DNA from 2 places in the Undibacterium sp. Ji49W genome. Region 1 is predicted to be linked to the other one. Evidence: riboswitches for the same ligand, from Rfam matches in the RefSeq annotation. Region 1 holds a riboswitch; the other holds the start of a gene.
What was found. Region 1 has a riboswitch for thiamine pyrophosphate ahead of ACO0LK_RS14030 (TonB-dependent siderophore receptor). Riboswitches for the same ligand answer to the same signal wherever they lie in the genome.
Positions count from the first base shown of each region.

Region 2: linked by a shared signal. The riboswitch ahead of thiC (phosphomethylpyrimidine synthase ThiC) and the one ahead of ACO0LK_RS14030 (TonB-dependent siderophore receptor) in region 1 are both predicted to bind thiamine pyrophosphate.

Region 1 covers NZ_JBMPOW010000010.1:81,168-93,396, reverse strand. The annotation lists gene ACO0LK_RS14045 (class I SAM-dependent methyltransferase) at 1-107, shown strand, start outside; gene ACO0LK_RS14040 (Ppx/GppA family phosphatase) at 252-1,709, shown strand; gene ACO0LK_RS14035 (hypothetical protein) at 1,797-2,306, opposite strand; gene ACO0LK_RS14030 (TonB-dependent siderophore receptor) at 2,458-4,578, opposite strand; TPP riboswitch at 4,646-4,745, opposite strand; gene ACO0LK_RS14025 (hypothetical protein) at 4,937-5,455, shown strand; gene rarD (EamA family transporter RarD) at 5,529-6,425, opposite strand; gene ACO0LK_RS14015 (cobalamin-binding protein) at 6,531-7,451, opposite strand; gene panC (pantoate--beta-alanine ligase) at 7,451-8,290, opposite strand; gene ACO0LK_RS14005 (segregation and condensation protein A) at 8,368-9,225, opposite strand; gene ACO0LK_RS14000 (DUF3460 family protein) at 9,280-9,489, opposite strand; gene ACO0LK_RS13995 (TIGR00730 family Rossman fold protein) at 9,609-10,190, opposite strand; gene ACO0LK_RS13990 (TetR/AcrR family transcriptional regulator) at 10,199-10,870, opposite strand; gene ACO0LK_RS13985 (RDD family protein) at 10,933-11,451, opposite strand; gene ACO0LK_RS13980 (DUF3106 domain-containing protein) at 11,456-12,202, opposite strand; gene ACO0LK_RS13975 (DUF3619 family protein) at 12,205-12,229, opposite strand, start outside.
Region 2 covers NZ_JBMPOW010000001.1:9,436-21,664, forward strand. The annotation lists gene ACO0LK_RS00035 (valine--tRNA ligase) at 1-1,677, opposite strand, end outside; TPP riboswitch at 2,189-2,298, shown strand; gene thiC (phosphomethylpyrimidine synthase ThiC) at 2,379-4,292, shown strand; gene thiS (sulfur carrier protein ThiS) at 4,295-4,495, shown strand; partial or broken gene ACO0LK_RS00050 (endonuclease domain-containing protein) at 4,773-5,065, shown strand; gene ACO0LK_RS00055 (thiazole synthase) at 5,243-6,034, shown strand; gene thiD (bifunctional hydroxymethylpyrimidine kinase/phosphomethylpyrimidine kinase) at 6,056-6,874, shown strand; gene thiE (thiamine phosphate synthase) at 6,871-7,515, shown strand; gene ACO0LK_RS00070 (hypothetical protein) at 7,526-8,260, opposite strand; gene dapA (4-hydroxy-tetrahydrodipicolinate synthase) at 8,324-9,271, opposite strand; gene ACO0LK_RS00080 (UvrD-helicase domain-containing protein) at 9,632-11,923, shown strand; gene ACO0LK_RS00085 (methyl-accepting chemotaxis protein) at 12,130-12,229, opposite strand, start outside.

The DNA.
Region 1 (12,229 bases):
TGGCCGAATATAAAAACCTGCCGGCAAGGCGGCCGGCAGAGCGTCTTGCTGAGGTCCTGAAAACCACAGGCCTGGAAGCCATGGAAAGACGTTTCTTTGTGCATTAGTGGCTGGAACTCATTCCTATTTATGAAATGAGTTCTAGTTGTGGCATGTTACAAGCTGGTCACTGTCAGGTCATAAAAAATGATTAATATCATTTATGCTTAATTCAGTTCAATCATCATTATCATCAGTAAAGGATAGAAAACATGCTGGCCGCCGTTGACTTGGGTTCCAACAGTTTTCGCATGCACATTGCCCGACATGAGGGTGATGTCATTAAAGTCGTTAAAAGCGCCCGCGACCCGATACGTCTTGCTGCGGGCTTGGACAAGAATGGCAATCTGACGCCAGAGGCGATGCAAAAAGCCATTTCCTGCCTGGCACGCTTTCGTGAAATTCTGGACACGTATCCGGTAGAAAATCTGCGCGTTGTCGCTACCAATACCATACGTATTGCAAAAAATGCCGCGCAATTATTGCCGCTGGCAGAAGCCGCAATAGGCTGCCCCATCGAAGTGATATCCGGCGAAGAAGAAGGCCGTCTGATCTATATGGGTGTCTCGAATGCCGTGGCGATTCCTGGTGAGCGCAGGCTGGTGCTGGATATTGGTGGCGGTTCTACCGAAGTGATACTGGGGCATGGCCATGAGATCATCAAAGTGGAATCTTTCAGCATTGGTACGGTCAGGCATAGTGCCAGTTTTTTCCCGGATGGACGTCTGACGGATGCAGCTTTTGAAGCGGCAATCCTGTCTGCTCGTTCCATGTTTGAAGATTCTGCTCCGCCATATCAGCCACATCACTGGCGCAAGGCCTATGGGTCATCTGGCACCATGCGGGCGATTTCAGATGCGATCAGCAAGGGTGGCCTGGGTGATGGCACATTGACGCTGAAAAACCTTAATCTGCTCAAGCAATATTGCGTGCAGACCGGGCAGATAGATAAACTGGAATTGAGTGGCATTAAGCCTGAACGCGTTGCCATGGTCGTGGGTGGCCTGGCGATACTGATAGGCTTGATGACGGAATTTAATATTGCTGTCTTGCTGCCGGTAGAAGCCGGTCTGCGTATGGGCGTAATGTGGGATTTGTACCTGCGTGCCACCAAGCGTGACCGTCGTGAACTGTCAGTGCAATCGATCGCCAAGTTATTCCACAGTGATGTATCACGTGCCGATCGGGTGGCAGATATGGCGAAGTCGCTCTACCTGCAATTGAAACCTTCTTCGGAAACCTATACCCGACTGTTGCAATGGAGTGCGATGCTGCATGAAGTCGGCATGGTGATATCGCATACCGGCTATCACAAGCATGGCGCTTACATGATAGAAAATGCTGATATGGCAGGCTTTACCACGCGTGAACAAAGGGTGATGAGCAAGCTGATCCTGAGTCAGAAAGGTAACCTGCGCAAGATCGGTGATGGTCTTGCAGATGTGGATTTTGCCAAGGCTGTGTTGGCGCTGCGTTTGTCGGTCATGCTCATGCATTCACGTGCAGAAATCGATTTTGAAGATATCCGCCTGAAGATGAAGGGCAGGGTAGAGCTGGAAATGAAACGTGACTGGGTTAGCGTGCATCCTACCGTTGCCTACTGGCTGCAAAAAGAGATTGAGTGCTGGCGTGAGATAGGAATAGATTTCCTGGTCAGGGCGAACGTGTAAATTTTTTCGTCTGCCATATTGGCAAATCCTTGCCCTGTGATGTTGCCCGGGCAAGGACGCCATTCTGTCAAATGCGATTAAAGGTTATCAAGTGCAGTCAGCCACCATCAATGATCTGAATACGCGTCCCAATAATTTGCCGGATTTGTCATAGGCTTCAAATAATACTGTGCCGCCAAACTTGTTTGGTTTTCCGCCCACCAGGTCATAAAAGTGGATCTTGCTGACTGCTTTTAGCGAGAATGAAATGATGGTCCTGCTTCCCACATAGGGGTCGTGTTGCAGTTTGTAGATATGGATAAGTGAGATTTCCGCCTCATTGAGTTTGCCATGGGCTGCCGAATTCGGATCGGTATCAAAGTCAAGGTCGCTGGATATTGCATACACTTTCATCCTGATGTCTTGATTGCCTGCCTTGCCATCAATTTTTCCTGCCAGTGCGCCATCGGTCAATTTGTCGATCTGTATTTCAAACTGACGTTTGCCATCGCCAAAATCAGGAAAAGTGGCGTGGCATTTTAAAACTTCTTCCGCGCTCGCAAGATTGACCAGCAGGGCGCTTGCGATAGCAAAAATATACTTGAACGTATTCATCATGCCTGCTCCATTGGAAAGCTCAGCTTGATAGTGCCATAGCTTCTGTGTGAGGCCACGCATTGCTTTTAAAGTATTGAATAGCAGTACCAAAGGCAATAAAAAAGCGATGCCAGATCAATCTGGCATCGCTTTTTGCATGGGGCAAGCTGTATCAGAAATCGAATTGTGCTGACACTTTGTAAGTACGTGGTGCACCAGGGAACAAATAACCACCCAAAGACTGGGTCACATCGCGCCAGTAAAACTTGTCCAGCGCATTGTCGATGTTAAAGCGCAGGGTCGTTGCCGTATTACCGATTTGTGTCGCATAGCGTGCGCCCAGATTGACGACATGGTAACCGGGTACCGTGACGCTATTGTCCGGACTGAAAACTTTGCTGCTGGCATATTGCCAGCTTGCATTGACATTCAAACCTTTGACTTCTGCTACTGCATAATCGGCATAAACAGTAGATTTGAAGCGTGGCACGTTCATGACACGTTTGTTGTCCAGGCTGCTGATGCCGGTGTTTTGCTGTTTGGCATCCAGCGCAGTCAGGCTGGCTCCCAGATTCAGTTGCGAAGTCAGCTTGCCTTGTGCAGACAGTTCCAGACCTGTATGCAGGGCTTCGCCATTGCTGACATAGGTATTGCTGCTATTGGTATATTCCAGCGGCTTCTTGATGCGGAAGATGGCTGCAGACAGACTCAGATCACGCTGCACATCTGCCTTCACACCGAATTCAATTTGTGTGGATTTGCCTGGGTTCAGCATTTTGTTTTCATTGCTGGTACCGAAAGGGGCGATGCCGCCATGTTCCTGCCCTTGAGCAAAACTGCCGTAGACAGAAACCTGTTGCACGGGTTTGAATACCAGCGCTGCCGTCGACAGAAACTTGTTCTGGTCATAGCCAGGATTATCAAACTGAGTGCGTGAAATATTCAGATGACGCAGACCCAGATGCAGTTTCAGATTGTCTTGCAGGCTGATGATGTCCTGTACAAAGGCAGACCATTCCTTGTCAGTACGACGCAGTAAAGCCGGGCCGGTTTTATTGGTGGATGGCGCTACTGCCACAGGGCGGAACAAATTGCTGCTGCCCGCATAGTCATACACATAGTCACCAAAATAATCTTTGCGCTGTGAATTGCTGAGGCCGACAGCCAGCTCATGCTGCATGCCGGCAAGGCTGAATTTACCATTCAATTGTGCGCGCGTACCCCACAGTGATTTGGATTCATTCACACTCTGGTAGTCATACACATCATAGTCACCATTTGCGCAATAGCCGGGGTAGAGATTTGCTGCGCCACAACCGTATGGGAAGGCTGTGTAATCATCGCGTTTGAATTCATGCTTGTTGGCAGACAGGCTGGCTTGCCAGTCCTTGTTGATCTGGTATTCAAAACGCAAGCCCAGATTGCTGTTGCGGGTATCCACAGGTCTGGCCCATGGCTGTGCATTCAGCATCAGGTCTGCCGGTACGCCACGGGGTAAATCCGTGCCATTGAATAATTGAAATCCTGGAACGGACAATTGCGATTTATGCTGATAATCTGCATCGATCTGCAACAGTGCCTGTGGTGTGATATGCCAGTCAAACGCAGCAGACACAAACTGGCGCTCACCATCCGCACCCTTGACGTATGAGCGCAAACGTTCGCCTGCCGCGTTGATACGGAAACCAAACTGGCGGTCGCTGGAATTGTCGCTGATATCTGCCGCGCCATACAGCGTGCCGCGTTCACTGATTTCCAGGCTGACCGAGCGCAATGGTGCGCTGGTCGGGCGTTTGGTCACATAGTTGATGATGCCACCCGGCGTGGCAAAGCCAGCCTGGAAACCGGCAATGCCCTTGAGTATTTCTATGCGTTCCTTGTTTTCCAGCGGGATGGCGGCATCACCTGGAATGGCAAAACCGTCCTTGCGATAGCTGGATGAATTATCCAGGGCAAAACCGCGTATCGAGAATTGTTCGGCATAGCCGATGGCGTTGTAGGCGTCATTCACGCTGGCATCGAATTTCATTGCATCCGTGGTCTGGCGCACGCGCAAATCCTGCATCTGACTGCTGGTCATCACATTCACCGAGAATGGTGTATCCACTAGAGCCGTTTCGATGAAGCCGGATGCCTTGCTGCGTTCTGCTTTGCCTTCGGAAGTCTTGTTGCCGGTGACTACGACTTCAGGCAGAGGCTTTTCTGTCGTCTGAGCCTCTGCATGGGGCAATAATACAAATGCCTGGGCAATGGAAAATGCCAGCAGGGCAGGGCGAAATGGGGTATCAGACATGGTTTGCTCTTTATTTGCGCTTTAATGCGTTGTGGATGACAGCGCGGGAGCAAACAAAGAAACGGACGGACGGGACTTTGCGCTTCCCTTCGCTGGCATTATCCAGATCAGGTAGAAGGGACTCTCTCACCCGGAAACATTTGCTTCCAGGACCCCTAGCGAAGCCCGTACTTTACCATGAAAGCGGCCACAAGATTTGTAACACAATTTGAATGTTGGTACGGCGCATGGCAAAACTTGGATATGATGTAAATAACATCATCACAGAATTGTTGAAACAGTTGCATGTACAATTTGCAAATAATACTTGTTCATGCAGCCTCTTATTCAAATTTAGCCACGTTAGTCTTATATGCCTATGTCCAATTTCCAGCGCTTGTTTTTAAGTTTTTGCCTGCTCAATGTCACGTCAGTTTTTGCGCAAGAAGGCGCATCGGCGCCGGAATACACACTGAAGCGCGAAGATGACTCAACTGGTTCGCGTATCCGGCAAAATGCAGTAACTGGTATTAGAGTGCCAATCAATAAGCCTTATGCCGAGTTGACTGGCGAGCAAAAAGCCAGGGTTCGTTCATTGTATGAACATCTGGATGAAGCGGATGAGCCACCGTATCCGCTAAAAGGCACCAAAGAAATTCTCAGGGCAATTTCGAATGCGCAGGATGTGCTTCATCTACAAGGGGATTTGTCGGTCTTCGTTGAAGTCAATGCGGACGGGACGCCGAATGCCGTTGGTGTGATGAAATCACCGGATGAACGGATGACAAACCTGGTAGCCACCGCATTGATACATGAACGATATAAGCCAGGTTTGTGCAAGGGAACACCATGCAAAATGCAATTTCCCTTGCGTATCAAATTAGGCATGACACATTGATTTCGCGCTTTTGCATGAGCGCTGTGCAATCTCTTTAATTGCGAGCCTGGGCAGCTCAGGTAGATTAGGTCGCTCAGGTAGCTTGTTTGCCCGTACTTTCAACTGACCTGAAGTTGCGCCAAAGACCCTCGCAAGAATACACAAGCAGCGCAGCCCAGATGGCAACAAAGCCGAGCATTCTGCTGGAGTCAAAAGGCTCGTGATACAACCATACGCCAAGCAGCAACTGCACCAGTGGTGACATGTACTGTAGCAACCCGAGCGTGGTCATGGGTATGCGGCGTGCACCGGCAGCAAACAACAGCAGTGGGATGGCGGTGATGGGGCCGCTGAGCAGGATCAGCATTTTGATATCGATATCACCGCTGATGAAGGCATTCTGGCCATGCATGCTCATCCAAATCAGGTAGCCAAGGGCAAACGGGAAGAGCAGGGCAGTTTCCAGTGACAAGCCTTCCAGCGCACCCAGGGACGAGGTTTTACGTAACAGGCCATAGGTACCAAAAGAAGCAGCCAGGATCAGGCCTATCCACGGCAAATGTCCTGCCTGCCAGGTCAGCCAGGCTACGCCACAGGCTGCCAGTGCAACCGACAGCCATTGCACAGGGCGCAGGCGTTCACGCAGCCAGACAGAGCCGATCAGGATATTCACCAGCGGTGTAATAAAGTAGCCAAGGCTGGCATCAATGATATGGCCATGGTTGACGGCCCAGATATACACAAACCAGTTGGCAGACAGCAGTAGCGCGCTGATGGCAAAACCAGCTATCAACCTGGGTTGGCGCACCGCCTCGCTGATCCATGACCATTGCTTACGCCAGGTCAGTACGCCAAGCAAAAACAGCAATGACCATACCATGCGGTTCAGCAGAATTTCCAGGGCAGGCACTTCATGCAGGGCTTTGAAATAGATGGGGAACAGGCCCCACAGCAAATAGGCGGAGCCTGCAAACAAGATACCTTTACGCATCGCTGCCAATCAAAATAAAAAGCCTGACGGAACAGGCGAGACCGCTATTATCGCCTTAAAGCAAAATGCCTGCTTCTGATGCGATTTTGCGTAGTTCTATTCGTCTTATTTTGATCTGGCTGTTGCCAGGTGCTTGCACAGTGCTTCGGTGCCATCCAGTATGCGCGGACCTGCGCGATTGAGCCAGTCACCTTTTACAGCGTAGAAATTATTCTTTTTGACGGCTGTCAGGATGGGAAACTGTCGCCAGTCGGCCAGCGCATCTGCATTCTCGCCTGTGGTCAGCATCATGTCGGGATTGGCTGCCAGCACGGCTTCGATGGTGATGGTGGAACTGAGTTCCTTTAATTTGCCAAACACATTTCTGCCACCGCACAGGCGTATGGCATCGGACACCATGTGATCATCATTGAGTGTCATCAATGGCCTGCGCACCATCTGATAAAACACGCTGACTGGCGTGGCAGAGGCGGGCAGGGCATAGGTTTTACGCAGATTGTCCAGGCGCTGGCGGAATTTCTGTGCCGCTGCCTGGCCTGTAGCATCGGTGCCTGCCAGGATTGCCAGCCGTTCTATCGACGTCGCCACCATTTCAAAATCATGCGGTTCGCTTTCAAAAACGGTGACGTTATTGCTGCGCAATTTGTTGGCCAGTATTTTGGCATTGCCGGTTCCCCAGATAATCACCAGATCGGGTTTCAGGGCCAGCAGGCGTTCCAGGTCCAGCGCGAAAATATTTCCTATTGAAGGCAGTTTTTTTGCAGCTTCAGGATAGTCACTGTAATCGGTGACGGCAACGATCTGCCTGGCCGCACCAGCTTCAAATAATAATTCGGTAATGTGCGGCGCCAGGCTGATGATGCGTTGTGCAGGTTTGGCCAATGTCACTTGGCGCTGCGCATCATCCAGTACCGTGATAGCAGCCTGGACTGTGCCTGTCGCACAGACACCGGCAAGTGACAGCGAGAGCATGCCGGCACTGCACAAGCGTTTCAGTGCCGGTTTTGCGGCTTGCAGTACGCGCATCAAATTTCCAGATTATCGATCAGGCGTGTGCCGCCCAGTTTGGCCGCTGCCACCACGACCAGTTGCGCATTTTGGGCAATGTCACCGGCAGATGGCGGTTGCAAATCAGCGCGCTTGCGGATGGAAATGTAATCCGGTTTCCAGTTGCGTGCAGCCAGTCTGGCCATGGCTTGACGTTCCAGCTCAAACATGTCGAGATGGCCGGCGCGTACTTCAGCAGCGACTTCATTCAGGGTCTGGTACAGGACTGGTGCTTCAGCGCGTTCTGTGGCTGACAGATACATATTGCGCGAAGACAGCGCCAGGCCATCGTCTGCGCGGTAAGTTTCTGCGGCAATGATTTCGGTTGGCAGGGCAAACTGCTTGCTCATATTACGCACGATCATCAACTGTTGATAATCCTTTTTGCCAAACACGGCAACCCGTGGCTGCACACACGAAAACAGCTTCAGTACCACGGTGGTGACGCCGGTAAAAAAGCCGGGACGGAATTCACCTTCCAGGATATTGCCCAGATCATCCGGTGGGCGCACGCGGTATTCTTGCGGTTCTGGATACAAATCTTTTTCAGTGGGTGCAAATAGTACATACACGCCTTCTTTTTCCAGCTTGTCTACGTCAGCCTGGAAGGTGCGCGGGTATTTGTCGAAATCTTCATTCGGACCAAACTGCAGGCGGTTGACGAAGATTGATGCGACGACTGGGTCGCCATGTTTTTTTGCCAGGCGCATCAGGGATAAATGCCCTTCATGCAGATTGCCCATGGTCGGTACAAATGCAGTACGCAATTGTCCGCTTAACTGGTCGCGCAACTCTTCAATGGAGGAAACGATTTTCATGGTGCAGCTCTATAGTAATAAATTGGTTGTGGTCGGTGCCAATGGATAAGGTGTCAAGACGTATCGTGATTTGTCAATCAGGCTGGCGAATAGGCCAGGCGCACATAAATCGGTGCAAAGGCTTCGGCCTGGGTAATTTCTATCAGCGTTTCCTTGGCCAGTTCAAGCAGGGCGACAAAATTGACGACCAGCACAGGCGCACCCCGGCTGGGGTCGAACAGGTCAGAGAATTCTACAAATTTGGCGGACTGCAGTTTGCGCAAAATGCCGGTCATGTGTTCGCGCACAGATAATTCTTCCCGGCTGATTTTATGATGTGCCACCAGCGTCGCCCGTTTCAGTACATCGGCCCAGGCGGACTGCAAATCGGCAATCTCTACATGCGGCCAGTGCAGGATCGTATTTTGTTCGACGAAAACCTGTGCATGCAAAAAGTCGCGCCCCAACTGTGGCACGGCATTCAGGTCATAGGCTGCCAGTTTCATTTGCTCATATTCAAGCAGGCGGCGTACCAGTTCGGCTCGTGGATCGTCGGCTTCATCGCTATCGGCACTTTTATTCGATGGTAGCAGCATGCGTGATTTGATTTCAATCAGCATAGCGGCCATCAGCAGGTATTCTGCGGCCAGTTCCAGATTGTGTTTGCGTATCTGATCTACATACTGCAGATATTGCAAGGTGACTTGCGCCATCGGAATATCGAGTATGTTGAAGTTTTGCTTGCGTATCAGATACAGCAGCAAATCCAGCGGGCCTTCAAATGCTTCCAGAAAAATTTCCAGTGCATCCGGCGGGATGTACAGATCGGTAGGAAGCTTGAATAGCGGTTCGCCATATAATTTGGCAAAGGCCAACCCATCGACAACATCAGGTGTGCTGTCAACGGCACCAACCAGTGGCAACTCGGTTGGCGGCAACGCATTGGTGGCTGTCACAGGCTTCTCTGTCTACAGGCTGATGTGGGCGATATCGGGTGGTATTGGGCGGTGTTAGCCCTTGTTTTGATAAACGTAAGCTTGCTGATTGATGCGTGATTCAAGCTGGCGCTTTTGGGTATCGAGGTCGACCGGTTTTTTATCCCACAGCAGGGCACGACCATCACGCTGGCTTTGTTCCAGCGCAGGGTTGGTTTTTTTCAGGTCTTTGATGAACTGAGTTGCTTCGGATTCGTATAACGGGAATTGCTTGGAAAATTTCATAATTTGAAATAAACACGAAAAGGTCGGGTAAAGTCGCATTTTACTCCGGTTTTGGCCGGAAAACGGCTTTTGCCTATGGAGTAAGCGTTCAGAACAGGCTGCAGATCATACCGGGCAGCTTACAGGTCTTTGACATCCAGCCATTTTTTGATATGGACAGGGCGATATTGGGTAAATTTTTGCAAAAGGCTGGCAGCATCACTGTCGATATACAACAAATCCAAGTGTGCTGCCCGCAGGAAGCCTTGTTCTACCGTATGCAGCAAGAAATCATGCAGCTTCTGGTAGAAACCATTGATATTGTATAAACCAACCGGTTTTTCATGAAAACCCAGTTGTGACCAGGTCAGCACTTCAAACAGTTCTTCGAAGGTACCTATGCCGCCCGGCATGGCAATAAAGGCATCTGACAGCTCTGCCATCATGGCCTTGCGTTCATGCATATTGCTGACGATATGCAAGTCAGTCAGGCCGGTATGGCCGACTTCCTTGTCCATCAATGCCTTGGGGATGACGCCTGTGACCTGTCCACCCAGGCGCAGCACCTCATCGGCAATGATGCCCATCAGGCCGACATTGCCACCGCCGTAGACCAGACGCAGTTGCTGGCTGACCAGTTGTGCCGCCAGTTGACGGGCACCAGCGGCATACTCCGTCGTGATGCCGGGCGAAGAGCCACAATAAACGCAGATTGCTTTCATACCTGATGTCATGCGGGATTCATCTTGCGCAGATAATCCTGCGACAATTTTTCAAATACATTCTTGGTTTCGCCACGCAGGTAAGGGCTGATCAATACGATCACCTGATAGCAGCCGCGCGCCAGCGAGTCAGACATGGTCTGCAATTCGGTGTACTTGCGCGGATTACGTACATATTCATACGACAGCCAGTAAGTGGCTACCACGACCATGTTGGTGGCCAGGGCATCGATATCCATATCACTGGCTTCAAACTCGCCATCCGTGCGCAAGCCGTTGCACAACTCGGTGGCAACCTTGATCTTGTGCGTCAGGATCTGCTTGAAATTCAGTTCCAGCTTGCGGTTTCTGGACAGCAGGTCATTGAGGTCGCGATAAAAAAAACGATACCGCCATACCAGTTCAAACGTCAGGTGCAGATAGGTCCAGATGTCCTGAATATTCGCCTTGCGGCCTTCAGGGAAGGACAGCTTCTTATTGATTTCCATTTCGAACTGGGTAAAGATGGAATTGACGATATCATCTTTGTTGCGAAAATGGTAATACAGATTGCCGGGGGAAATATTCATTTCCTCCGCAATGACTGTCGTAGTGATGTTCGGCTCACCGAATTCATTGAAAAGGCGCAGGGATAATTCCAGTATGCGTTCCCTGGTGCGACGAGGAGCTTTGTGTTGCATGTCATTCTTCTCGATAAATTATTTCATAAGAATAACATTGAAAAGCCAACATCAAAAGCAGATCAGGCGTCAGAACTCGCTTTGAGTTCATTTTCGGAAGGAATGTGGATCAATCGCGTCTTGGCAAGTTTGTCGTGCAGAAACTGTCCGTGTTTGTCCAGCCGTGCTGTCATGGCCCAGCCGACGACGCCGGCAGCGATGACCAGAACCATGGGCCATTCTTTCAGGCCCAGCTGATAATTCAGTGCCATGGCAGGCAAAAACCACATCCATGACAGGCAATAACGCACGATGGCTTTTACCAAGGGCAACTTGCCGCCATCCAGATCTACTGCCTTGATACGCCAGGTCTGCATTGCCAGAGTCTGGCCACTGCGGCACCAGCAAAAGACGAAATAGGCGCCAATGACCAGAAACAGCCAGCCCTGGCGCGCGTGACGTAATACCAGCGCATGCCGGCTTTGTGTCAGCACATCAAAAATCCAGTCAGAGACAAAAACAATGCCAAACAACAGCATTCCTTCATAGACCATGCAAATCAGGCGGCGACGTAATGGCGGGGCAGTAAGTTCAGAATTCACAGATTTATTTGGCAGGGCCCTGAGATGCAGCGGCGCTGGCAGGGGCAGCGTCTGTCACTGTCGCGGCAGATGCCGGGGCAGGTACGGCAGGTGAAATGGCAGGTAACGAAGCGCTGGCAGGCTGTACTGCCAACGGCGCAGCTACTGGCGGCGTGGTTTTGACTGCGGCAGCCGTAGCGGTAGTCCCTGTTGCTGCGGTAGCAGGTTTTGGGCCTATTTTGATGGGCGCCAGAATTTTTGGATTTTTCACCGCATCAGCCGGAAGATTGGTGACGCTTTTCTTTTTCTCGTTTTCCGAGGCGAGGCGTTTTTTCTCTTCTTCACTCAGTTGCTGGTATTGCTGCCACTGGGCAGACTTGTGTTCTGGCTTGAGCTGGTTGGATTTTGCAAAATTTTCGCGTGCGGCCATGCGTTGCTCTGGCGTCAGTTTGACCCAGCCGCGCATGCGTTCTTGCAACCTGGCTTGCTCATCCGGCTTCATGGTCGCATAGCGATTGGCGATTTCCAGCCATTTTTTCTTGCCCAGTTCGGACATTCTGTCCCATTCTGGGTTGAGCGGTGCCAATGCCAGCTTTTGCGCAGGGCTGAGTTCTACCCATAAAGGTTTGGCATAGCTGGAAGTTGCGAGGCCATTGGCTGGCTTGGCATTGGTTTGTGGCGCAGGCGCAGCGCTACCACCGGCAAAAGCCGGTGATAATGAGAAAAGTACAACAGACAGGCACAACAAATCTCGTATCAGGTGCAACGTCACGCCTATTCCTCCGTTTTGTTCAGATAG
Region 2 (12,229 bases), on a different contig from region 1:
AACGCTGATACCATCAATGAGGTCGATAGGGTCGAGGGTATTGCCCTTGGACTTGGACATTTTCTGGCCGCTGGAATCGCGTACCAGACCATGTACATAGACGGTATTGAACGGTACCTTGCCAGTGAAGTGTGTGGTCATCATGACCATGCGCGCTACCCAGAAGAAAATAATGTCAAAGCCTGTCACCAGTACCGAGGATGGCAGGAACTGTTTGATGTCCGGTGTTTCTTCCGGCCAGCCCATGGTCGAAAAAGGCACCAGCGCAGACGAGAACCAGGTATCCAGCACATCATCATCACGCTTCAATGCGCCAGTGTAGCCAGCGGCAGCCGCCTTGGCTTGTGCACCGGCTTCATCATGCGCAACAAAGATTTCGCCATTGTCGCCATACCAGGCCGGGATTTGATGGCCCCACCACAACTGGCGAGAAATACACCAGTCCTGGATGTTGTTCAGCCACTGGTTGTAAGTCGTCGTCCAGTTTTCCGGGATGAATTTGATTTCACCATCAGCGACTTTTTCCAGCGCCACTTCAGCGATGGATTTGCCAGGGAAGTGTGTACCTTCCGGTGCCGGCTTGCTCATGGCCATGAACCACTGGTCAGTCAGCATGGGTTCGATGACCACATTGGTACGGTCACCACGTGGCACCATCAGCTTGTGCGGTTTGACTGATTCCAGCAAGCCTTGTGTATCGAGGTCAGCAACGATTTGCTTGCGGGCGACGAAACGGTCCATGCCTTGATATTGGGCCGGGCCGTTTTCATTGATCTTGGCATCCAGAGTCAGGATGCTGATTTTTTCAAGGTTGTGACGCTGACCAACGGCGTAATCGTTAAAGTCGTGCGCAGGTGTGATCTTTACGCAGCCAGTGCCAAATTCCTTATCGACATAGCTGTCGGCTATTACCGGGATTTCACGGTCCGTCAGTGGCAGTTTGAGCATCTTGCCAACCAGGTGGATGTAACGTTCATCCGTAGGGTCAACCGCCACGGCCACGTCACCCAGTAGGGTTTCAGGGCGGGTTGTCGCTACCGTCAGGTGGCCGGAACCATCAACAAACGGATAACGGATGTGCCACATTGAGCCATCTTCTTCTTCCGACACCACTTCCAGATCAGACACAGCAGTGCCCAATACCGGATCCCAGTTGACCAGGCGTTTGCCGCGATAGATCAGGCCTTGTTCTACCAGTTTGACGAAGACATCAGTCACGATTTTGGAGCGTTCGGCATCCATCGTGAAGTATTCGCGATCCCAGTCGGCTGACGCACCCATGCGGCGCATCTGGCCAGTAATGGTGGAACCAGACTTTTCTTTCCATTCCCAGACTTTTTCCAGGAATTTTTCACGACCCAGATCATGGCGCGAAATCTTTTGTGCATCCAACTGGCGTTCCACCACGATTTGCGTAGCGATGCCAGCATGGTCAGTACCTGGCACCCAGGCTGTATTGTGGCCACGCATGCGGTAGTAGCGGGTCAGCCCATCCATGATGGTCTGGTTGAAGGCATGGCCCATGTGCAGGGTACCTGTCACATTCGGCGGTGGCAGTTGTATGGAGAATGAGGGTTTGCCTTCATCCAGGGTGGCGGCAAAATATCCACGTTTTTCCCACTCACCACGCCAGGATTGTTCGATTTCTGCGGGCTCAAAAGACTTGGCTAATTCCATAATATGATCTGCGGTGATTGCTAAACCTTTGATTATAAATGAGGCGGCTGCAGAAGTTTGGGTTTTACTGCAAGTAAAATTATTTAAAAGATAAGTATTTTGATATTTTGCTATACAAGGGTAATACTTCAGTTTCATGCAGCGTGGCAATGCCTCTTGTTATTCGATTTGCTATGACGCAACAGATTGCAATGAATCCTTCATTGTCTCCTCCATTGTCTATCTTGGTAGCCCCGCTTTCAGGCGTACATGGTGGCAAGTCTGGCTTTTCCCTGAATTTGTCACGCTTCCTCACGCTTCCTCACACGAGCGGAAAGCAGCTTTAGGGCGAAGTTCCTATGGGAAAGACCAAAAACCATCGCTGAGATTTTTGTACTGTCCAGTTCAGTAAATCATTTGAATGAGTGAGAGCCAGGCTGCGGTTTTGCGCATGAATAAAAATAAGCAGCACACGAAAAAACAAAAGTCGTATAATCCGGCTTCGTCGTCGCCTTGAATGTAAAGCGCGAAGAAAAAATGCTAGGGGTCCTGTCATCACACTATGAATTGTGATGTCGGGTGAGAAATACCCTCGAACCTGATCTGGATAATGCCAGCGAAGGGAAGCTGCCGAAGACTTTTTGCCACCTGCCATCAGCGTGCGCATCCTGACTTTGGAAACTCCTTTGCTGGCTCCATGCCAACAAAGCAAAGGAGCCAAAATGAACGCCAACCCGCAATTCTTGTCCGCTACCGCCACTGTGGACGAGGCAGCCATTCAGCCACTGCCGAATTCCCGCAAGACCTATGTTCAGGGCAGCCGCCCGGATATCCGCGTACCCATGCGCGAGATCAGCCAGTCGGATACGCCTGCCATGTTTGGCTCGGAAAAAAATCCGCCTATCTATGTGTACGACACGTCCGGCCCTTATACCGACCCCGCAGTTAAAATCGATATCCGTTCTGGCCTGGCATCCGTACGCGGTGCATGGATAGCCGAGCGCAATGACACAGAGGAACTTGCAGGCCCCACGTCCGAATACGGCATCGCCCGCCTGAATGATCCAAAGTTGGCCGAACTGCGCTTCAACCTGAAACGCTTACCACGTCGTGCGCTCGCAGGCAAAAATGTCTCCCAAATGCATTATGCACGCCAGGGCATCATCACGCCGGAAATGGAATTTGTCGCTATCCGCGAAAACCTGCGCAGAAAAGAATATCTGGAAAACCTGAAAGCCTCTGGCCCCATGGGTAACAAACTGGCAGAAGTGATGGGACGCCAGCATCCAGGCCAGTCTTTTGGTGCTGCTATACCAGAAGAAATCACGCCAGAATTTGTGCGTTCAGAAATAGCCCGTGGCCGTGCCATTATTCCTGCCAATATCAATCATCCAGAAATTGAGCCGATGATCATAGGCCGTAATTTTTTGGTCAAAATCAATGCCAATATCGGCAATTCCGCAGTGACATCTTCCATCGGTGAAGAAGTCGAAAAAATGACCTGGGCGATACGCTGGGGCGGTGACAATGTCATGGATTTGTCGACTGGCAAACACATACACGAAACCCGTGAATGGATCATCCGCAATTCACCTGTGCCTATCGGTACCGTGCCCATCTATCAGGCACTTGAAAAAGTGAATGGCAAGGCAGAAGACCTGACGTGGGAAATTTTCCGCGACACGCTTATCGAACAAGCCGAGCAGGGCGTCGACTATTTCACCATCCATGCTGGCGTGCGCCTGCAATATGTACCGATGACGGCCAAGCGCCTGACCGGTATCGTGTCACGTGGTGGTTCCATCATGGCGAAATGGTGTCTGGCCCACCATAAGGAAAGCTTTCTGTATGAGCATTTCGAAGACATCTGCGACATCATGAAAGCCTACGATGTGTCCTTCAGCCTCGGTGATGGCCTGCGTCCTGGTTCCATCTACGATGCCAATGATGAAGCGCAGTTGGGTGAACTGAAAACCCTGGGCGAGCTGACACAGATCGCCTGGAAGCATGATGTGCAAGTCATGATAGAAGGCCCTGGCCATGTGCCCATGCACCTCATCAAAGAAAACATGGACCTGCAACTTGAGCAATGCCATGAAGCGCCTTTTTATACGTTAGGCCCATTGACGACGGACATCGCACCAGGTTACGACCACATCACCTCCGGCATCGGTGCCGCACAAATCGGCTGGTATGGCACGGCCATGCTGTGCTATGTGACACCGAAAGAACATCTGGGTTTACCCAACAAGGTCGATGTCAAGGATGGCATCATCACTTACAAGATTGCTGCCCATGCAGCCGACCTGGCAAAAGGCCATCCAGGCGCACAGATACGCGACAATGCCTTATCCAAAGCACGCTTTGAATTCCGCTGGGAAGACCAGTTCAACATCGGCCTTGACCCTGACAAGGCGCGGGAATTCCATGATGAAACCCTGCCCAAGGATTCTGCCAAGGTCGCCCATTTCTGCTCCATGTGCGGCCCGCATTTCTGTTCCATGAAGATCACGCAGGAAGTACGCGACTACGCCAATGCGCAGGGCATCAGTGAGATACAGGCGCTGAAGCAGGGTATGGAAGTCAAAGCTGTCGAATTCATCAAATCCGGTGCGGAAATCTACAAGAAGCAATAGTCATGGTGGACATACAACTCAACGGAGAAAAGCGGCAACTGGCGAGCGCACTGCTGGCGGATTTGATTGCCGAACTGAATCTGTCGCAACAGACGATTGCGGTGGCGGTGAATCGGCAGATTATTCCGCGGTCGCAGTGGGCGGAGTATCAGTTGCGAGTCGATGACAAGGTTGATGTGGTGAGGGCGATTGGTGGAGGTTGAGGTTAAGCTCCCTCCCCTTGAAGGAGATATTTGTGGAAATTCGCAAAGCATGCTTTGCGTCACAAATTTCTAAGCCGCTTGCAAGCGGCGCGGTGGATGGTTGGGATGGGGATGGGTTTCGGTCGTAAAATCCTTGCATTATTTGTGATGGAACCCCATCCCCACCCTAACCCTCCCCTTGAAGGGGAGGGGATATAGTTGATCTTAGTCAATCTTGAATATGAAAAACGCACCCAGCGAAACCTTGATCAAAACAGCAAAAGTCTTGCGTAAAAACATGACCGATGCCGAGAAGAAATTGTGGCAAGGTTTACGTGGCGAACAACTTGGTGTCAAGTTCAGACGGCAATATCCATTTCAGCATTTCGTACTGGATTTTGTATGTCTGGAAAAGCTTCTGGTAATTGAAGTCGATGGCGGACAGCATGCTGAGGCGCAGGCGTATGACATGCACAGGACTGAAGTGCTGAAGAAGGCAGTTTTAATGTCTTACGCTTTTGGAATAATCAGGTATTGAGTGAGACTAATGCTGTGATGGAAGAAATTTGGCGACATGTGAACAAAGCGTAGCCTTAAAAAACTGAGGATATTCCCTCCCCTTCAAGGGGAGGGCTAGGGTGGGGATGGGGTTCGGTTGATCAGGCGATACTTAAGTTTGCTTAAGAAACCCATCCCCATCCCAACCTTCCCCTTGAAGGGGAAGGAGTCAAACAGCCAAACAGGATCAAAATTTTTTTGGAAACAACAATGCAAACAGAAAACAATCAAGGCTTGACCATAGCTGGCAAAACCTACCGCTCGCGCCTGCTGGTTGGCAGTGGTAAATACAAAGACCTTGAACAAACCCGGCTGGCGACAGAAGCCAGCGGTGCCGAGATCATCACGGTAGCGATACGCCGCGTCAATATAGGGCAAGACCCGAATGCTCCCAGCTTGCTGGATGTCGTGCCACCCAGCAAATACACCATACTGCCCAACTCTGCCGGTTGTTATAACGCAGAAGATGCTGTCTATACCCTGCAGTTGGGGCGTGAGTTATTGGGTGGACACAAGCTGTGCAAGTTGGAAGTATTGGGTGATGAGAAAACTCTTTTTCCGAATATGCCGGAGACTCTGAAGGCCGCCAGGACACTTGTCCAGGATGGTTTCGATGTCATGGTGTATTGCAGCGATGACCCAATACAGGCGCGCATGCTGGAAGACATAGGTTGCGTCGCCGTCATGCCGCTGGCCTCATTGATAGGTTCAGGCATGGGTATTTTGAATCCCTGGAATCTGTCACTGATTATCGAACAGTCCAAAGTGCCTGTACTTGTGGATGCCGGTGTTGGCACGGCATCTGATGCTGCGATAGCGATGGAACTGGGTTGCGATGGCGTATTGATGAATACCGCGATTGCTGGTGCCAAAGACCCGGTCCGCATGGCGCGTGCCATGGGGCTGGCGGTGGAAGCTGGGCATGAGGCATTTCTGGCAGGACGTATGCCACGCAAGTTTGCAGCTTCACCGTCTTCCCCCATGGCTGGCCGCATTGTCTGATATCCGTTTGATGATCGTTTGATGAAAACAACTACACGTCCCTGTGTGCTGGTGTTTGCCGGGCATGACCCTAGTGGTGGTGCCGGCATACAGGCAGATATCGAAGCGATCGCAGCACAGGGTGCGCATGCCTTGCCGGTGATTACCGCACTGACGGTGCAGGACAATGACCATGCCTATGCGGTGCATGCTGTCGATGTGCAAATTATCTTGCAGCAGGCGATGACTCTGATAGCCAAGATACCGGTCAAGGTCGTCAAGCTGGGCATCGTCGCGCATAAAAAGAATGCAACGGCGATTGCCAGTTTTATCCAGAAGATGAAACTGCAACAGCCTGATTTGCAAATCATCGTTGACCCTGTGTTGGGTAGTGGTCATGGCGACAGTCTGTCGCTGGATGATGCGCTAGAGGCTATACAGCCTTTACTAAAGGTAGCGACGCTGATCACACCGAATTTACCTGAACTGAAACGTTTGTCACCACAGCCTATAGATATACAGGCGCAGGTAGAAACCCTGATGCAAACCTGTGAGGCGGATGTCTTGTTGAAAGGTGGACATGCAACAGAAGCCCAGGTAAAAAATATCTGGTTCCAGCATGGACAATGGCAGACCGCGCAGGAATGGCTGTGGCCGCGTTTGCCGGGTGAATTTCACGGTAGTGGCTGTACGCTGGCATCAGCAATTGCCGGGCAACTGGCAACTGGTGCAGGCTTGCCTGAAGCACTGCAAAAGGCGCAAAGCTATACGCAACAAAGCTTGCAACATGCATACGCGATTGCCGCCGGGCAGCTCATTCCTGCGCGTCAGTCAGTGTCGAATACAAGGAAGAAGTCATGACTAAATTCAGTAAGAATCAACTCAGTGGTTTATATATCGTTACCCCTGACTGGGATGATACAGCCCGGCTCGTGGCTGTCACCGAACAGGCATTGCAGGGCGGCGTGAATATCGTGCAATACCGTCACAAGACTGCCAGTCCTGAATTACGCAAGACCCAGGCCCTGGCATTGCAGGAACTCTGTCGTCGTTTCAATAAACCCTTTATCGTCAATGATCATCTGCAACTCTGTCTTGATATTGATGCGGATGGATTGCATGTAGGCGGTACCGATATGTCGGTCGCTGATGCAAGAATAAAGCTGGGAGCAGATAAAATTCTGGGCGCATCCTGTTATGGTGATCTGGAACTGGCACGCACTGCGACCAAAGGTGGCGCCAGCTATATTGCCTTCGGAGGCTTCTATCCTTCACGCATCAAGAAATATGCCGTGACGACACCAGCCAGCATAGTGGCCGAGGCGGTCAGGGAATTTGATGTGCCGAATGTCGTCATCGGCGGCATGACACTGGAAAACTGCCAGCCACTGCTTGCGCAGGGAGCTGACATGGTGGCGGTGATCAGCAGTGTGTATATGGCAGAACAGCCACAACAGGCTGCGCGTGCATTGACAGAGTTGTTTGCCGCAAGTAAGCCCTGAAAGGTGGGGTTTATTTGGTTTCGCCCCCGGTTTCTTTGCTGACGGGCACTGCCGCTTGCGGCTCCAGGTCTTCGACCTTTAATAACTCTGCGGTGGTCAGTATGCCTACGCTGACGATGTCGTGGCCTTCTATGGTCTCACATTTGCGCGGGTTGGCTAGCGTACCTTCCGTGCAAAAGCGGATATTGCCTTTCTTTTTGTTGGTGCCCGGGTAGTAGAAGAACATCATGTCGCTGGCACTTTTGATATACATGGCCTGATCCAGCAATGTTTCAGGGAACTTGCCATCTGTGGCTTTCAATAACCATTCACGCAATTTGGGGATGGCTTCAGTACTGACTTCACGGGTTTCCTTGTTGTGAGGGCCGTGAAAGCCAAGATTGGTACGTGCCAGGTCCTTGCTGGCGAGCATGCGTCGCTCTTTGCCTGCCATGAACATGACTGCGCAGGAAGAAAAGCAATTACCCTGCACTGCGGTATTGATTTTTCTGCCGCTGATTAACTGGGCGATGCCATAGGCTGCATTCAGGTCACCGCCCTGGCTTTCGGTCAGCACGACATTGTGCACCTCACCGCCAGACAGATTGCGACGGAAGCGTTGCGCATCATCCGCTTCCACCTTGCCATATAAAACCAAGGTGTCGTTTGACCTTAGCATGGTCATCGCAGCCACGGGCGCACTATGAAAAATCATGGCCGCAGCCAACAAAGGAAACAGAGGAAGCACAGGATTCAGACGTAGCATCATTATTCAGAGACAGATAATTGAAGCCGCATTATCCCGTGCTTCGTCGGGCTGGGCAATGGTCTATTCAATGATGTCGAGTTGTGCCATCGCATGCAATAGCTTGCCCGCAGTATCTGCACTTGCTGCCTGCATGGGCGCACGCAGGCAGGCTTGCATGATGCCTGATGCCGCCAGTGCTGCTTTCAGAGGTGCAGGGTTGGGCTCTTCAAACAGCGCCTGCATGACTGGTAGCAAACGGTAGAAAATTGCCCGTGCCTGCTCAAGCTCACCTGCATTGACATGTGCCTGCAAGCGCAGGAACAGATCTGGACGCAAATGTGCCGATGCCAGTATGCCGCCCGCACCTCCCAGGCACAGTGTAGAAAGCAACTGATGATCTTCCCCTGTAAGCACCTGGATATCTCCATCCATAATGAGTTGCATGGTGGCTTGAAGATTGCCACCACAATCCTTGATGCCGACGATGTTAGGATGCCGGGCCAGTTGTTGCAAGGTAGTCAGTTCCATATTCACACCGGTGCGGTAAGGGATGTTATAAAGCAGCACTGGCACGGTCGAAGCATTGGCGATTTCGTTGAAGTACTGCACGATACCAGCCTGCGATGGCCTTATATAGTACGGTGGTGTGACCAGTATGCCAGCAAGCTGTCGTTGTACCACTGATGCCAGTCTGTGCAAGACTTGCTGCATGTGGTTGCCGCTCAAACCCATGATGACCTGATGTGCCGGAACCACCGCCAGCACTGCATCCAGTACCTGCAATTGTTCTTCCGGATTAAGGGCGGCTGCCTCGCCAGTAGAGCCGCAGATCACCAGGCCAGTTACACCCTCAGCGATCAGCTTGCTGGCCAGTGCCTGCAACGCAGGGAAATCCACTTCTGCGTCTGTATCATCGCAAAATGGCGTGACCAGTGCGACCCAGATGCCGGAAAAATCCTTGCGCCTGGCCTGCTGAGTATGCATTGCTTGAATCGGGGTATTGCTAAGGGTACTTATGTTGCTGGACATGCCTGTTCTCCTGTGGACCGGTTAAAGACCCGCAGGGAGTTGACGCATAGCACAAGGGAAGAAAACCGTTTTGCCATCCTGTCAGCTCACCTGACGGGACAGCACGCCCCGGTCAGATGAGCGTCTGTTTCTTGGCTTTGGCAAAGACCATACACAAAGCAGTGTTGCCTTGTGCGTGTAATTGATCTTTGACTTGAGTTTGCATAATGAAAATGAGAATGAAAGCGAGATTGCGATTGAAACGATTATCAGCGGATGGGCTAAACCTGTCAAGCCGCTTGCACTTTCATCCAGCAACAATTTTCAGCAAGTCCAGGGGGCGCATAAAGCGCAGGTGGCATAGTCCCGTATAATCTGTCTATGCAAAATTTACTCCACAACTTAAATCCCGAACAACTGGCTGCCGTGACCCTGCCGGCGCAGTCTGCCCTGATTTTGGCTGGTGCCGGCTCAGGCAAGACACGTGTGCTGACGACCAGGATAGCCTGGCTGATACAGACTGGTCAGGTTTCGCCCGGGGGAATCTTGGCGGTGACCTTTACCAATAAGGCCGCCAAGGAAATGTTGACGCGCCTGTCTGCCATGTTGCCGATTAATACACGCGGTATGTGGATAGGTACTTTCCATGGCCTGTGCAATCGCCTCTTGCGTGCCCATCACCGCGATGCCGGTTTGCCGTCGACCTTTCAGATTCTGGATTCTGGTGACCAGTTATCCTTCATCAAGCGTTTGCTGAAGGCGAACAATATCGATGATGAAAAATTCCCGCCCAAGACTCTGATGTATTTCATCAATGGTGCCAAGGATCAGGGTTTGCGTGCCGCCCAGGTCGATGCTTATGATGATTTCAATCGCAAACTGGTTGGCCTGTACGATTTGTATGATGCCCAGTGCCAGCGTGATGGTGTGGTCGATTTTGCTGAATTGCTGTTGCGCACTTATGAATTATTGAGCCGCAACCAGCCGCTGCGTGAACATTATCAGGACAGGTTCCGTCACATCCTCGTTGATGAGTTTCAGGACACCAATGACCTGCAATACAAGTGGCTGAAGCTGATGGCAGGTGAGGGTACCAAGAAAGGCGGTGCCGTGTTTGCCGTGGGAGATGACGACCAGAGTATCTATGCCTTCCGTGGTGCCAACGTCGGTAATATGTCGGCTTTTGAGCGTGAATTTCAGGTGCAGAACCTGATCAAGCTGGAACAGAATTATCGCTCGCATGGTCATATCCTGGACAGCGCTAACGTACTTATCGAACACAATAGCAAACGCCTTGGCAAGAATCTGCGTACCGATGCCGGTCACGGTGAGCCGGTGCGCATCATGGAATCCAGCAGCGATATACAGGAAGCCAACTGGATCATAGAAGAAGCCAAAAATTTGATACGAGACGGTTCGTTGCGTAGCGAGATTGCAATTCTGTACCGCTCGAATGCACAGTCGCGTGTGATAGAGCATGCACTGTTCACTGCGAATATCCCTTACCGCGTATATGGCGGCCAGCGCTTTTTCGAACGTGCCGAGATCAAGCATGCCATCGCCTATCTGCAACTGATGGATAACCCGCATAATGATTCTGCCTTTTTGCGCGTGGTGAATTTCCCTACCCGCGGCATAGGTGCGCGTTCGCTGGAGCAATTGCAGGATGTCGCCAGGCAGCAGAATATTTCCATGTATGCTGCCGTGCCGTATGTGGCTGGCAAGGCCGGTTCTTCGCTGGCATCCTTCGTCAAATTGATAGAAGGTGCGCGTTTTGAAACCCAGAACCTGCCTTTGCCCGAGATGGTCAAGATCGTGCTGGAAGTCAGCAGCTTGCTGACGCATTACCAGACTGAAAAAGAAGGCGCAGACCGCATAGAAAATCTGGAGCAGTTGGTGAGTGCAGCAACCCTGTTTGTGTCAGAAGAAGGATTCAATAAAGAAGCGCCTGCCTTTGCCGGCCCTGCCAGCAGTAATGCCGTTTTGCTTGATAGTGGAAATGGTGATCAGATCATTGATGCCGACGCTGCGCTGCCAACGATGATGTCACCCTTGTCGGCTTTCCTGTCCCATGCTTCTCTCGAAGCAGGTGATAATCAGGCGCAGGCTGGCCAGGATGCCATGCAATTGATGACTGTGCATTCAGCCAAAGGTCTGGAATTTGATGCGGTCTTCATCACCGGTCTGGAAGAAGGATTGTTCCCGCACGAAAACAGCGCACAGGAAGAAAGTGGTGTCGAGGAAGAGCGCCGTCTTATGTATGTTGCCATCACCCGTGCCCGCAAGCGCCTGTACCTGAGCTTTTCTCAAACCCGCATGTTGCACGGTCAGACGCGTTACAACGTGCGTTCGCGCTTCCTGGAAGAGTTGCCGGAAGAATCAGTCAAATGGTTATCGCCCAAGGTACAGGCAAGCTGGTTTGGCAACAAAAAATCCGCCTGGGATGAAGCGCCGGATGAGGCTGCAAACCAGATTGCACAAAGCTTTAAACAAAAAAGCGTGGGTGATGGCTGGCGCATAGGCCAGAATGTTGCGCATGCCAAGTTTGGTGAAGGCGTGATCGTGAATATCAATGGTGGAGGTGGCAGTGGCAGCCCGCGCGCCCAAATCAACTTCGGCAAGTTTGGTATGAAGGAGCTCGATCTGAGTGTCGCCAAGCTGGAAAAAATATAGGGACGGACACGGTGAAGATGAGCCTTGGGGTTGCATCATGCACCTTCGTTTCAAGTTCATGATGTTTCAGGGATGCAGACCAGGTTTCGCAAGTGATCTTGATCTGCATGCCAAACAAATATGCAAGAACTCATTCCCGTTCATGGAGTGAGGTCCAGGTCAATACGCCCTAACAACGCCAACCGTCATGATTTTGGTCATGAATGCTAATGGCTGTGTTGCAGTTGTTTTACGGAGTTTATTGATGCAGCCGCTTTGACTTTGCTGACCGGTTTCGCCATGTTTCCCGCGACTGCGCCGGTGTCT